3 regions of the Paenibacillus anseongensis genome follow, and region 1 is predicted to be linked to each of the others. Evidence: riboswitches for the same ligand, from Rfam matches in the RefSeq annotation. Region 1 holds a riboswitch; each other region holds the start of a gene.

Region 1 (4,819 bases):
TTGCGGATATAAGTAAGTTCCATCTGATTCGGTTGTTTAAGCAATCAAGCCATATGCCTCCCCATGCTTATCAGAACCTGCTTCGGATTAATCATGCCAAGATAGAGCTTACGAAGAACCTGCGGCCAATTGCTGATATTGCGGTAGAAGCGGGATTTTATGACCAAAGCCATTTCTCGAGAACGTTCAGCAAGATTGTAGGAGTTACCCCGCAAAAGTACGCAATATCTAAGTAGCTGAAGAGCAATTTTTTACAATACCATCACTCCTTTATCTCCTACAATAAACACAATTCGGAAAAAGGGAGTGGCATGCCGTATGAATGAACATTTGAAATTGGAGCAGCAATTAACAACAGCTTTAAAATCTATTGCGCGTCGCAGGGATTTGAAAGATTACGTGGAGCAGAACCCGCAAGTAAACCGGATTTTACGTCAAGCAGCGTTAAGGTATATCGCCGGGGATAGCCTTCAGGAGGGATTGGAAACCGGAGAAAAGATATGGAGAAAAGGCTATTCTCTTTCTATTGAATATATTGGTGAGAATACCTCTGATGCCATACAATGCGAACAGGCCGTGGCTGAGATGATAGCTCTTATTCAGGGATTGAAGCAGTCTGGGGTTCCGGGCCGGGTGTCGTTCGATTTATCGCATATCGGATTAATGATAAGTCCTTCTCTTGCTTACTCCAACTTGATGGAAATGGCAAAACAAGCCGAAGGTACGAATATTGAATTGTTTATCAGCATGGAGGAGTCGGGAAAAACCGAAGGTATCTTATCCGTTTATAAGCGGGCAGCAACTGAATGCTCCAGTATTGGCATTACCTTGCAAGCGCATCTTACGAGAACACCAGAGGATTTGGCAGCGTTAACGTCACCTGGCCGGATCCGCATAGTAAAAGGGGCTTATCAGGAGTCGGTGTATCTATCGATTGTACGATCGCCTGAACTGAATGAGCGTTATTTGGAGTTAGTCGAAGCTGCAATCCGGCAAGGCCATCAAGTATCTATTGCTACTCATGACGACGTTATCATAAATGCCGTATTAGAGAGAGGCTGGTTAACAAACTCTCAAGCCGAGCTTGAAATGTTGTACGGGATCCGCCCGGATCTCGCTAACAGAATTCGCAGTGAGGGCAATCCTATAAGGATCTATGTTCCATACGGTCATGAATGGTACTTGTATCTATGTCACCGGATTGCGGAGTATCCCCCTAATCTGTATCAAGCTGTCATCGATATAGTAAGCGGGAAAGGAGTGGACAACAACTACTAACTAAAATGAGAATGTGTTCGTTATAGCATTCTTCACGTCCGCTAAGAATGAAGCACAATGGAGACGTACGACATTTTGCTATAATGCGTATACCAAGATTGGAGTGAAAACTATTAAACCAACACTAGAAAGCCTAAACCATTGGATTACCGAATTACCGTCAAAAATAGATGCTTTATCCGAACTCGCTCTTTCTGAGCGAACGCAGCCTAACAAATGGTCAATAAAAGAAATATTAGGACACTTGTCTGACTCTGCTCTCAACAATTTGCACCGATTCGTTAGTGCTCAATATGAAGTTCAGCCTTACACGGCGGTTAAGTACGCCCAAAATCATTGGGTAGAACTTATGGATTATCAGAACCTTCCAATTGAACATATCTTAAACTTATGGTTAAGTCTGAATAAGCAGATAGCTACTGTTATTGCGAAAATTCCCGAAGATAAGCTACAGAATTCATGTGATTTGGGCGAAGAACGGATTGTAACATTAGAGTGGATTATTAAAGACTATGTTGACCATTTGGAGCACCATCTCAAGCAAATATTTCGCATTCTTTAAATCCAAACTCAGAACGATAGTTAAATTAACCGTCCTTTCAAAGGGCGGTATTCTTTTGGGGTAAAAACCAGCATTAAGGTTTAACATAGCTTAAAATTGCTGGCAGATCCCATTCCGAAGCAGTTTGAGTTTATGAATAACCAAACATTTAGTTACATATATTTTTGTTCTATCAACCTATGAATCTACTGGACAAATAAATGATTAAACGCTAGTATGGGCAGTACAACTATATAATTGCAAATAAGGTGCACAATCGATAACAGAGTCGAAAGTGCTTAAAAGGGAAGTCAGGTGCAACACCTGCGCGGTCCCGCCACTGTAAATGCGGAGTTGCTTTTCTATCAGGCCACTGTCCCCACTTGAGGGGATGGGAAGGCGAAAAGTTTACGAGGATGCATGAGCCAGGATACCTGCCTATTTTGCTTGTCGCACTGTTTCTCCGGGGGGTGAGAAATTAGTTAGCATTCCTATGCCTTTTTTTGGCACAAGGATGTTGTTTTTTTGTTGGAATCAAAGGCAAACCCCACTCTGGGGCTTGCCTTTTTTTGCTTTGCTTTTTAACAAAATTGAAGGAGTGGTAAGAAAAGTATGTTAAGCAAAATGCATCGTAAAGCTATGTCGTCCTTGATGTCATTGGTCATGGTGTTATCTGTCCTATTCACCGCCATTGCGCCAGCTAATCCAATTTTCGCTGCGAATCAAGGACCGGTTTCAGTTGGCCTTCACATCGAAGGACCACAAGGACTTATCCACGAAGGAGCGGCGGAAGGTTCAAACGCATTAGAAGCGTTGCAAGCTGATTTAAGGCAAGCCCAAATTCAATTAGACATTACAAATTCAGCCTATGGTCCGTATGTGTCAGGAATTAATGGGATACACGCAGGACTTTACAATGGCTATGACGGATGGAACTTTGCCGTTAAACGTCAAGGGCAATGGATCATACCTGCAGTAGGAATGGATCAGTTTGAACTAGAAAGCAATGACCAAGTTAGTGTGTATTACGGTGATTTTAATACGCAACTAGTTCAATCCATTTCGATTCAACCTGGGGATGTTAAAGCCAACCAGCCGTTCTCTGTAACGGTTACGAAGAGCACTTATGATTGGTCAAGCAATCAACTTATTAACTCTCCGGCTAGCGGTGTGAAAGTAACTGTCGGTGGGACAGCAGTCGTAACGAACCCAAACGGTATAGCAGCATTTGATAAAGGTGTAAGTGCAGGAAATTATTCGCTTGAAGTTACGGATTATCAAGCAACTGCAGCACCGGGAATCGTCAGAGCTACTCAGTCATTGACTGTCAATACGGCACCGGCCATTCCGGTTGGGAATCTAACTCTTTCCGTTGAAAAATTTACATTAGGCCAAGGTTATTCTAAAGAACCGGTTAAAGTTCCTTTTTACGAAGGTGAAAATGGAGCAGCTGTGCTCACTCGCGTATTGGGTGAGGATAATATTCAGCATACTGGTAGTACGGAAGAACGTTTTTACTTATCTAAGGTTAAAGACGCTAGTAGTCAAGTAAATGTACCGAATTATATCAAAGAGCAAATGGATGCAGATGGCGTTCAATTAGGTACAAAGAATAACGAGCAGTGGCTGGGAGAATTCGATTATACGCCTATGTCCGGGTGGATGTATGCCGTAAATAATGTTTTTCCGAATGTAGGGATGTCCGACTATATCCCACATGATGGGGATGTCGTTCGAACTCAGTTCACGGTGTATGGCTTTGGAGCATCGCTGGGGGGCGACGAGTGGAGTCCGGGCTTTATACAAACAGCTAACAAGGATGCACTGACGGCTAGGATCGCAGAGATAAACAGTGATCCGAATAAAGCGGCGATTCTATCGAATGCAGTTGTTAAGTCCCTATATGATCAAGCGTATTCGCTGCTTACCAACATGGAAAGTAAGCAGCAAGACGTCGATAGTGCGCTAGCCAGTCTGAATGGTAATGTTAAACCTACAATTAAAGTAACCGGGATGACGGATAAGCAAGAAGTATCGCAGGCAAATATTAGCTTTAATGTGGAAGCGACGGATAACACCTCGGCTGTCATTACACCCGTAGTCAAGTTGAATGGAACTGTTATCTCCAAGACAGGTGGAGCTTACAATGTTGTTCTAAACGCAGGTGTAAACACAATTGCCATCACCGCTACAGGCGCATTCGGCAATACGGCAGAGCAAAATCTCACCATTACGTACAAAGCTAGTGTTGTAAACAATACGAAAGAACAGTTGAATAAAAACCTGGCCTATATTCTAAAAACGGTAGATAAACCGAAGTTTGGAACCGGCGGCGGAGAATGGTCTGTCCTTTCATTGGCCAGAGCTAACTACTCTGTACCTGATGGCTATTATCAATCGTACTATGACAATGTAGCTAGCACAGTAAAAGATAAAATGATTGCCAATGCCGGGGTATTGGATAAAACGAAAGGTACAGAGCACTCGAGAGTCATCCTGGGATTAACTTCGATTGGCAAAGATCCCAAAGCTGTTGGAGACTATGATCTTTTACAGGCACTTTCGGATTATGATTATGTCATTAAACAAGGCATGAATGGTCCAATCTTCGCTCTGCTTTCATTTGATTCTAAAAACTATGCAATCCCTTCTGCGGCAGAGGGAAAAGTACAAACAACAAGAGATAAACTAATTAAGTATTTGATAGATGGAGAATCAAACAAAGGTAACGCCGATCAAGGAGGCTGGGGGCTATCTCCCGGCGGTAGACCCGATGTCGATCTCACTGGAATGACGATGCAATCCCTTGCTCCGTATGCTCAGTCTAATGAAGATGTAAAAGCAGCGATAGCTCGAGCTGTTAATTGGCTTTCCAAATCTCAAAATAGTGAAGGAAGCTATACAAGCTTCGGAAGTACAAGCAGCGAGAGCCTGTCACAGGTGGTAACCGCGTTATCAGCAGTCGGCATAGATTCAAGATCAGACACTAGATTTATTAAA
Region 2 (4,819 bases), on a different contig from region 1:
ACTACGGTTAACTGCGACTCGCGCTGCCATTCACGAATATAATCCATCATCTGTACTTGATACCCAATATCCAAAAAGGTTGTGGGCTCATCCAGCATAAGCAATCGCGGCTGCTGAGCCATGACTTTCGCAAGCGCGACCCGCTGCCTCTCGCCGCCGCTGAGACGCTCAATCGTTCGTTCAACAAGCGGTTCCAACTGCAGCTTACGAATAATCGCTTCGATGAGTTGCTCCGCTTCCACGGTATCTTCGCCAAGCCAATTCTGAAACGGATAACGGCCCATCTCCACGACTTCGCGAATTGTGAATCCAACCGGCGGCAGTGCATCCTGCTGCAAAACGGCCAGCCATCTGGCCAGTTCCTTTCGTGAATAGGCGGACGCCGGTCGGCCATCCAGCTCTACCGAGCCATTTTTAACCGGATCAATCCCGGAAAGAAGGCGTAGCAACGTCGATTTCCCGCTGCCATTTGGCCCAATAATGCCAAAAAACTCACCGTGTTGGACCTCAAAGCTTATATTTTCAAGTACCGGCCGTTCATGAAAGCTTTGCGAAAGCTGCTGCACTTTAATCATCTTTTTCAACCTCTTAACGTTTTCTTATCCTTATGTAGCAAATAGGCAAAAAATGGCGCCCCCAAAAACGCAGTGATAACTCCAAGCGGAATCTCCGTCGGACTTAGCAAGGTACGAGCGAGCGTGTCCGCCCACAAGACATAGATGCCGCCGCCAATCGCGGACAAAGGAATAATAAGACGATAGTCCGGACCGACGATCAGACGAACCAAGTGCGGAATGATGAGTCCTACGAAGCCGATAACACCTGCTACAGAGACAGCTGCCGCCGTAATAAATGTAGCAACGATTAGCACAATCAGCTTCGTGCGTTCTACATTTACTCCCAAATGGGAAGCCTGCCGCTCTCCCAACGCAAGCAAATTCAATGATCTTGCATAACTAAGCAGTATGACTAAACCTATGACTAAATATGGCGAAATAATCGTTATGTACGGCCAGCCCCTCATGGCCAAGCTGCCCATTAACCAAAAAACAATTTCATTAATGACCTGCTTGGAAATCGAAACCATAAAGGAAACAATCGCGCCAAGAAAAGCCTGCATGACAACGCCGGACAAAATAAGCGTCTCCATCTTCAGCTTGCCATCGATCTGAGCCAGCTTAAGCACGAGGAAAAGGGAAATAAGTCCCGTTACAAAAGCAACAATCGGAACCGACCATTGCCCAAACAAAGCCATCTGCAGACCAAAATAGATTAAAAACGCTGCCCCGACCGAAGCGCCCGAAGAAACCCCCAGCGCGTATGGATCGGCAAGCGGATTGCGCAGTACGCCCTGGAAAGCAGCTCCGGCAACGGAGAGAGAGGCCCCTACCAGAATCCCCAGCAATACGCGAGGCAAACGCACCTTATTTATAATTTGCTCCGCAGACTGCTGCCAAGTGACGTCGATGTAATCGCCTGCCCAAGGAATATGCTTCCCTAGGATGCCCGCAATTTGTAGTACTGGGAGATTAGCTGTTCCCAGCGATAAACTTGCCAGAATAGAAAGAAGAAGGAGTATAACCCCTACTCCTCCCCATAGCATTAGTTTTTTTTTCATTTATTTCACCAGTTCAGGATAAATGCCTTTCGCCATTTCCAACAGTCCATCGGTCAATCTCGGTCCCGGACGGCTCAGCAGGTTCTGGTCAAGACCGATTACCTGTTTGTTCTTCACAGCTTCAATAGCATCCCAGCCGCTTCGTGTGCGAATAATTTCATCAAGCGACATCTTGCTTTTGGTATCTACGACACCATTCGCAAAGAGAATAACAGCCGGGTTTTGTGCGATAATTTTCTCTTCGCTGATTTGATACCAGCCTTTACCGTCGCCGGCTACATTAATGCCGCCCGAAAGTTTGATCAGCTCATCCATGAATTCGCCGCTGCCGACGGTCCAGCCCGGACTGAATTCTATGTATACTTTTTTCTTATTTTCCTGCTTTACATCTTTCACGGCATCGACAACCTTCTTACGATCCGCTTTCATCTTGGAGACGATTTTCTCAGCTTGTTCCTGACGATCTGTAATCAAACCATAAGTTTCAATGTTCGCAATCGCATCATCCAATGTCTTTGGCTCCACTTTAAACACATTGATGTTCGATTCACGCAGTTTTTCAACCGTGTCCGCTTTCATCGAGACACCTGTAAAGACAATATTCGCATTAGTCGCAATCAAAGCTTCCTGGTTAGGCTTCGTGATACTTCCCAATTTGGGCTTGGACTTCGCAGCTTCCGGATAATCATCGAAATCGGAAACGCCGACAATCTTATCATCCAATCCAAGTGCAAAAAGTGCTTCCGTTTCTGCAGGAGAAACCGATGCGATCCGCTCCGGCGCCTTGTCAAAAGTGAATTCTTTCCCCGTTGCATCTTTAATTTTCAGCGGATACGCCGTCTTTTTGGATGTCGCAGCTACTGTTGCAGCAGGAGTAGGCGCCGTCGTTGTCTCTCCGCCAAGCTTAGATGGACTCGTAATTTCCGCTTCTTGCTTACCACAAGCCGCTAAGCTAACCGCTGTCGCTAAAGCAACCGATAAGAGGAGCGTCCTCTTGATCCCGTTCTTTTTCACTTGCATGGTGTAACCCCTCTCTCTGAAACCTGTGATTTCGATAATTCCCAAATAAAAAACCCCTCTGTTCCTAAGGAACAAAGGGGACGATAAATCGCGGTGCTCAGCAACGAATCCGTTGCTTCCTGATTTAAAGCGATCCTTTTCCTCGAAGGATGTCGTAACGGCACCATGGCAGGTATCCTGGCTCCCCGGCAATACTTCTCTTCCGGATTACAGTGGCGGGACCGCGCCGGACTTCAACCGGCTTCCCTTTTAAGCGGCAATGAAATTCATAAGTGAATTCGTTGCCGGCACCAATGGCTGCATATTTGACTATCAATCTAATTGTCGATTATAGACTTCTTGCTACTTTTGTGCAATAACCTTGAGTACTTGCTTAGCTTCCTCCATTTTCGGGGCATTGACAGGAATGAAAGCAATAAGTCCTTTTCCTTCAAAGCCTTGCTCCTTCATCCACTTGTTGCCTGAGAGCGGAATTCCATACAGATGCTTTTCGGCGGGCTTGCCCTCTTCCGCAATTTCGATAACACCGTCCGGATAATCCGAAGGGTTAATCGTCTCATCCAAAGATACGAAGCCTGCTTGATTGCTTAATGTTTTAAATTGGTCATCCGCCAGGATAAAGATGCCGTTTCCGCCTGCCGCCAATTCAACGATCATTTTTTCCATGGAGAAAATGGGAGAGGTATTCAGCTTAACGGTAGGAGTTTCGCCGATCTTCGATTTTAAAGATGCCTCTAGCTTCTCACCTGCATCACTTGGAAATCCATTTTGACCCATGACAAAGATAGAAACATCCGGCTTTGGTCCTCCACAACCCGCAACTATCACCATAAGCGCTGACACTAGCATGACCATTAGAAATTTCAATTTCATGATGTAAGAGTACCTCCGTATACGAATCTAAATATATCGATAGTCGCGAGAAAAGTCGGCTTTCACCGACTTTTCTTCCAATTATTCATATATTCATTTATTTTGAGATCAAGTATCGTACTGAGTTCTACGACAGATTCGGATGTCATTTCCTCTCCGTCCAGAACCATCTGTTCTAACCTGCGTCGCAGAGAATGAATCTCTTCTTCTAATAAGTTTAGGGAGTTACGTTTCTTAGCACGCTTAGTCAACCAACGTTGTTCGAAATCTTGTTCATTAATTTGCAGATGTTTTCGATAGGTTGATAGTTGGTATTCCATGAAAGCCATGCTCATCCCTCCTTACTACAAGAATACCAGTTTTCATGAATAATTAACATAGATTTTTCAGATTGAATCACAAATTTCTTAGAAATTTTCCAATTCTCTCTAAAGCTTCATTCAGTTGAGATACACTATAGGCATAAGAGCAGCGTAAGAAACCTTCCCCACCTAAACCGAACACATCTCCTGGTACAGCAGCAACCTTAGCTTCGAATAAAAGCCGCTGGGCAAATTCGTCTGAAGTAAGTCCTGTGGCAACAACGCTTGGGAACGCATAGAAAGCACCCTGCGGTTCGTGACACTCCAGTCCAATATCGCGGAACCCTTTGACGACCAGGCGCCTGCGTTGATTGTACGACTCTATCATACGGTCTTTCTCTTCCAAACCATTCGTCAAAGCCTCATGTGCAGCTACTTGACCCATCACAGGTGCGCACATCACCGTATACTGGTGAATTTTGGTCATAGCGGAGATCAACTCTCGGTGACCGCATGCATATCCCATTCTCCAGCCAGTCATCGCAAAAGCCTTGGAGAAGCCGCTGACTAGAATCGTCCGATCCTTCATGCCTGGAACAGCTGCAAAACTTACATGCTTCTGCCCATAGGTCAATTCCGCATAAATTTCATCCGAAATCACAATAAGATCGTTCTCTTCCACGACTTTGGCAATTGGCAGCCAGTCCTCATAAGTCATAATGCCGCCAGTAGGATTGCTTGGATAACATAGAATTAAAATCTTGGAGCGTGGCGTAATGGCATCACGAAGCGCCTTCTCAGTCAGCTTGAATTGATCCTTCGCGAATGTTTCGATTCCGACAGGAACGCCGCCGCTAATACTCGTAATAGGCGAATAAGAGATGTAGCAAGGTTCTGGAATCAGAATCTCATCCCCCGGCGTAATCAAAGCGCGCAGTGCCAAATCAATGGCCTCACTGCCTCCGACGGTCACAAGGACTTCATTCGACGGCTCATATTTCACTTT
Region 3 (4,819 bases), on a different contig from region 1:
TTGATCGCATCTGAAAACTTCGTCAGCGAAGCTGTTCTGCAAGCAATGGGAACGGTTTTGACGAATAAATACGCAGAAGGCTATCCAGGAAAACGCTACTACGGCGGATGCGAGCATGTCGATATCGTTGAGGATATCGCGCGTGATCGTGCCAAAGAATTATTTGGCGCAGAGCATGCCAACGTGCAGCCGCACTCCGGCGCGCAAGCCAATTTGGCGGTATATTTAGCTGCTTTGAAACCTGGAGATACAGTTCTTGGCATGAACTTGGCGCATGGCGGTCACTTAACACATGGAAGTCCTGTTAATGCCTCGGGTATTTTGTATAACTTTATTCCTTATGGTGTTAGAGAAAGCGACGGGCTTATTGATTATAATGAGGTTCGCAAATTGGCATTCAAGCATAAGCCACGCATGATTGTAGCTGGTGCCAGCGCATATGCACGCATCATTGATTTTGAAGCATTAGGTGCGATAGCTCATGATGTAGGAGCTTTGTTTTTTGTGGACATGGCCCATATTGCAGGGTTAGTTGCGGCAGGGTTACATCCAAGTCCTGTGCCACACGCTCATTTTGTAACTACAACTACGCATAAAACGCTTCGCGGACCCCGCGGCGGTATGATTCTTTGCCGCAAGCCTTGGGCTGCAGCGATTGATAAAGCAGTATTTCCCGGAACGCAAGGCGGGCCATTGATGCATATCATCGCCGCTAAAGCCGTTGCTTTTGGCGAAGCGCTTCAACAAGATTTTAAAACGTACGCTCAAAATGTTGTTCTTAACGCCAAAACGTTATCAGAAGAGCTTTTGGCTGAAGGTGTCAATCTTGTATCCGGAGGCACAGATAACCATCTGATGCTGATCGACTTGCGTAGTCTGGGTATCACCGGTAAAGAGGCGGAACATTTGCTGGATGAAGTAGGCGTAACGGTAAACAAAAACGCGATTCCTTTCGACCCTGCGAAACCGATGGTTACAAGCGGAGTCCGCATCGGCACTCCAGCAGTTACCGCCCGTGGCATGGATCAAGAAGCTATGAAAACAATTGCCAAAATTGTGGCGTTAACGTTGAAAAATCCTACGGACGAAGCTGTGCATAACCAAGTACGGGGGATGGTCAGTGATCTGACAGCGCAATTCCCATTATATCCAGGGTTGAGCTACTAAAGTTACAATTGAACAAAGTATTTGATCTTTGGATCAAATACTTTTTTTATTAGTAGAAAAATAAAGTTGGTGACAGAGTGAAGTATGAATTTCCAGGTGCTTTACAGAATCAAAAGATTATTTTATCCAAGGAATGCCTCGTTAGTGAATCTAACTGTGTCTTAATTTGTGCATTCTATCAAGGTAAACTGGTTCTTGTTCGACATCACAGCCGGGGGTGGGAGTTGCCCGGAGGGAAGAGAGAGAAGGGGGAGCCCGTTCTTCAAACGGTTCGAAGAGAGATGCAGGAAGAGGCTGGAGGAGAGCTGGATGCGATCGAGAGAATTGGGCAATATCTCATTTTTGAAAATGACCAGCTAGTATTTGTGAAAAATATTTATATTTCCATGGTCCGTGCTCTTGGAGCGCTCCCGAGCGGATTTGAGACGGATGGTGTCATGCTGGTAGATACTATTCCGCAGCAAGTTGAGATTATGAATGACGACACATTTAGTCCTTATATGAAGGATAATGTCTATATGATTGTATCCGAATGGATTAAGGATCATCGATTTATTAGAGATAGTTTCAAGCTATCAGTAAATGAAAGTAAGTAGACAAAACATTAGAAAGGAGATACCATTAGTTCATAATTTAATAATGTTCTAGATAAAGGTGCAAGTATTCACTTCGGGTGCTTGCTTAAAAGGGAAGTTCGGTACGAAGCCGATGCGGTCCCAACCACTGTAATTACTGAGCGACTCTTCATAAAATGCCACTGTCTTGCATACTAGATTGGGAAGGCGAAGAGAAGCAATGACGTATAAGCCAGGAGACCTGCCTTTGTTCATGGAGTTTCTAATTCTTTGGGGGTGAGAAGAGGGAACCAAAATTATGCTTAGCATAATTTTATTTGAGATTGTGTATTTTTGCGCGCAATGATTAGAAGTTAGGCCACCCTGAAGAGGGTGGCTTTTTTGCGATGCTAATTAATCAGTATGAGAGCAGGGGAATGTTACCCATGGGGAATGGGAACGAATCCATTGAACGGTACGAATCAAAGTACAGAACGATAGCTTGCAGCATGCATGGAGAAGGAGCAGAACAATTTCTGCTCCTTCTCCAATATTTAATTTGAAATATTGGAGGGAGAGCAATGAGAATGATGAAGAAGCTTTCAGTTCTACTTCTTATTCTTTGTATTTATGTAAGCAGTTCAATTCAGGCTTTTGCAGCTGATCAAGCAGAAATTTCTCAGGTTGTTACGAACACTGCATCCTATCTGACGAAGACCGTTTCAGAGCCGCAGGTAGGATCTATAGGTGGAGAATGGGCAGTTATAGGGCTGGCTCGTTCTGGATATTTAGTCCCACAGAGCTATTATGATGATTATTACAAAGTTGTAGAAAAGTATGTTAAGGAGCTTGGCGGCGTTTTGCATGACAAGAAATACACGGAGTATTCGAGAGTGATTTTGGCTTTGACCGCTATTGGCAAAGACCCCTCCAATGTAGCAGGCTATAACTTGTTAGAGCCTTTAGGGGATTTCGAGAAAACGAACTGGCAGGGTATTAACGGTCCGATTTTCGCTCTGATTGCACTGGATTCAGGCCAATATGAGATACCTGTGAACAAAAAAGCGAAGACTCAAGCGACTAGAGAGATGTATATCAACGAAATCTTGACAAGGCAGTTGGCAGACGGGGGATTTGCTTTATCTGGTAACACGGCTGACCCTGATGTGACGGGTATGGCATTGCAAGCTCTCGCCAAATATCAAAGTAAGGAAAAGGTAAAAGCAGCAACGGATAAGGCCGTTGAAGCCCTATCCAACATGCAGAATAACTCGGGGGGGTACGCGACCTGGGGGACGGAGAATTTGGAAAGCGCGGCGCAAGTTCTGATGGCTTTATGCGAGCTTGGCATCCGTCCAGATGATCGCAGATTTACTAAAAATGGCCACAACCTTGTCGACAATCTGTTAAGTTATTATCGAGAAGGACAGGGATTTCTGCATACAGCTGACGGCAGCGGTGAAAATCTGATGTCTACGGAGCAGGCTTTTTATACGCTGGTTAACGTACAAAGAGTAGGTGCAGGGAAAACTAGTCTTTACAACATGGCAGATGTCAAAAAGGGCTCTCAGACGAATCCGGGCAACGAAACCAAGACCCCGGAAACCGAAGGATTGCCGAATAAAAATAAAGATGTTAAGCCGAGCGTTATTACTAATGCAGGTAGAACTTTTACGGATATTCAAGGACATGTCAATCAGAAATCCATAGAAGCGATGGCTGCAAGAAATATCCTTAACGGTATATCGGACACCCAATTTGTACCGGATCGAACGATGACAAGGGCTGAATTTGCAGCTATTGTAACCAGAAGTCTGGGACTGACATTGAAGGCAGCTTCCGTTTTCAAAGATGTCTCTGCAGATAGCTGGTATGCACCCTATGTAGGCACGGCTTACACCTATAACCTCATCCAAGGAACTTCAGAGGATACATTTACTCCTGAACAAACCATTACCCGGCAGGAAGCTGCTGTGATGGTTGCCCGTGCGGCAAAACTTTGCGGATTGGATACGAATGTGCAGGACATCGAAATCCGAGATATGCTTGCTCAGTTTACGGATTACACGAAAACGGCCGAATGGGCAAGAGCAAGTCTAGCATTTTCTTATCGTGAACATATTTTGTCTCAAGACATGATAGAGATACAACCTGAAGCGGCTGTAACGCGCAGTGAAGTATCAGATATGCTATATCAACTATTAATGAATTCTAAACTTTTGTGAAACAGGTGATCCTATGAAAATAACGAAAACGAAACTCGTTTCGGGCATCGTTATCGTGGTTGCACTCGTAGCCAGTTACCTGTTTATGGGACCGCAACCGAATATCCCAGCGAAATTGCCTGCACCAACGACGGAAGCGGCTGGGCAGCAAGTTGAAGGGAAGAGTCAGGCTGTCCAGCAGCAGCCTGATTCTTCTAAGGCTGAACCCCCAGCCGTGCAGCCATCAACGGATCAGCCTGTAAGTACGGTTAAACCGCTAGAGGCAGCACCTACGCAAACGCCGGAACCAACGAAGGCAGTACCCGCTAAAGAATCCGATAAAGACTTTCCAAAGGAAACGCCAACGCCTGTTGCCAATCAACCTGCTGAAAGCCAACCTACTGCCAGTCAACCTGCCGACAAGCAAGAGATTGATCCTAAGACAGGTAAAGATAAATACCTAACGGAGCCTGTCCCGTCCGGGAAACCGCTGCCTGTTGAACCTCAGAACATCAAAATTTCTGACAAGGCCATGACGGCTACCCTATCCGTTACGTGTTTGACCATTTTAGATAACATGAAGCTGCTGGATAAGGAAAAGGTAGAGCTGGTGCCCAAGGATGGAGTCATCCTTCCAGCGACAAAGGTAACCTTTTACGAAGGCGAATCCGTGTTTAACGTTCTGCAAAGGGAAATGAAAAAGCATAAAATTCATATGGAGTTCGTGAATACCCCCATCTATAATTCTGCCTATATCGAAGGAATCAACAATCTCTACGAATTTGATGTCGGAGAACTCTCGGGCTGGATGTTTAAAGTTAACGGCTGGTTTCCCAATTACGGAAGCAGTCGGTATCAGTTGAAAGATGGCGATGTCATTGAATGGGTCTATAC

The links. Region 1 has a riboswitch for cobalamin ahead of GON05_RS32680 (S-layer homology domain-containing protein). Riboswitches for the same ligand answer to the same signal wherever they lie in the genome.
Region 2: linked by a shared signal. The riboswitch ahead of GON05_RS13095 (ABC transporter substrate-binding protein) and the one ahead of GON05_RS32680 (S-layer homology domain-containing protein) in region 1 are both predicted to bind cobalamin.
Region 3: linked by a shared signal. The riboswitch ahead of GON05_RS27845 (S-layer homology domain-containing protein) and the one ahead of GON05_RS32680 (S-layer homology domain-containing protein) in region 1 are both predicted to bind cobalamin.

The regions. Positions count from the first base shown of each region.
Region 1 is NZ_WSEM01000034.1:373,689-378,507, reverse strand. It holds gene GON05_RS32695 (AraC family transcriptional regulator) at 1-236, shown strand, start outside; gene GON05_RS32690 (proline dehydrogenase family protein) at 319-1,278, shown strand; gene GON05_RS32685 (DinB family protein) at 1,382-1,840, shown strand; cobalamin riboswitch at 2,070-2,275, shown strand; gene GON05_RS32680 (S-layer homology domain-containing protein) at 2,432-4,819, shown strand, end outside.
Region 2 is NZ_WSEM01000012.1:150,056-154,874, forward strand. It holds gene GON05_RS13085 (heme ABC transporter ATP-binding protein) at 1-575, opposite strand, end outside; gene GON05_RS13090 (FecCD family ABC transporter permease) at 581-1,618, opposite strand; gene GON05_RS13095 (ABC transporter substrate-binding protein) at 1,619-2,638, opposite strand; cobalamin riboswitch at 2,789-2,949, opposite strand; gene GON05_RS13100 (hypothetical protein) at 2,981-3,511, opposite strand; gene GON05_RS13105 (aspartyl-phosphate phosphatase Spo0E family protein) at 3,574-3,840, opposite strand; gene GON05_RS13110 (aminotransferase class I/II-fold pyridoxal phosphate-dependent enzyme) at 3,908-4,819, opposite strand, start outside.
Region 3 is NZ_WSEM01000026.1:8,871-13,689, reverse strand. It holds gene GON05_RS27855 (serine hydroxymethyltransferase) at 1-1,167, shown strand, start outside; gene GON05_RS27850 (NUDIX domain-containing protein) at 1,245-1,763, shown strand; cobalamin riboswitch at 1,803-2,005, shown strand; gene GON05_RS27845 (S-layer homology domain-containing protein) at 2,303-3,946, shown strand; gene GON05_RS27840 (DUF4430 domain-containing protein) at 3,960-4,819, shown strand, end outside.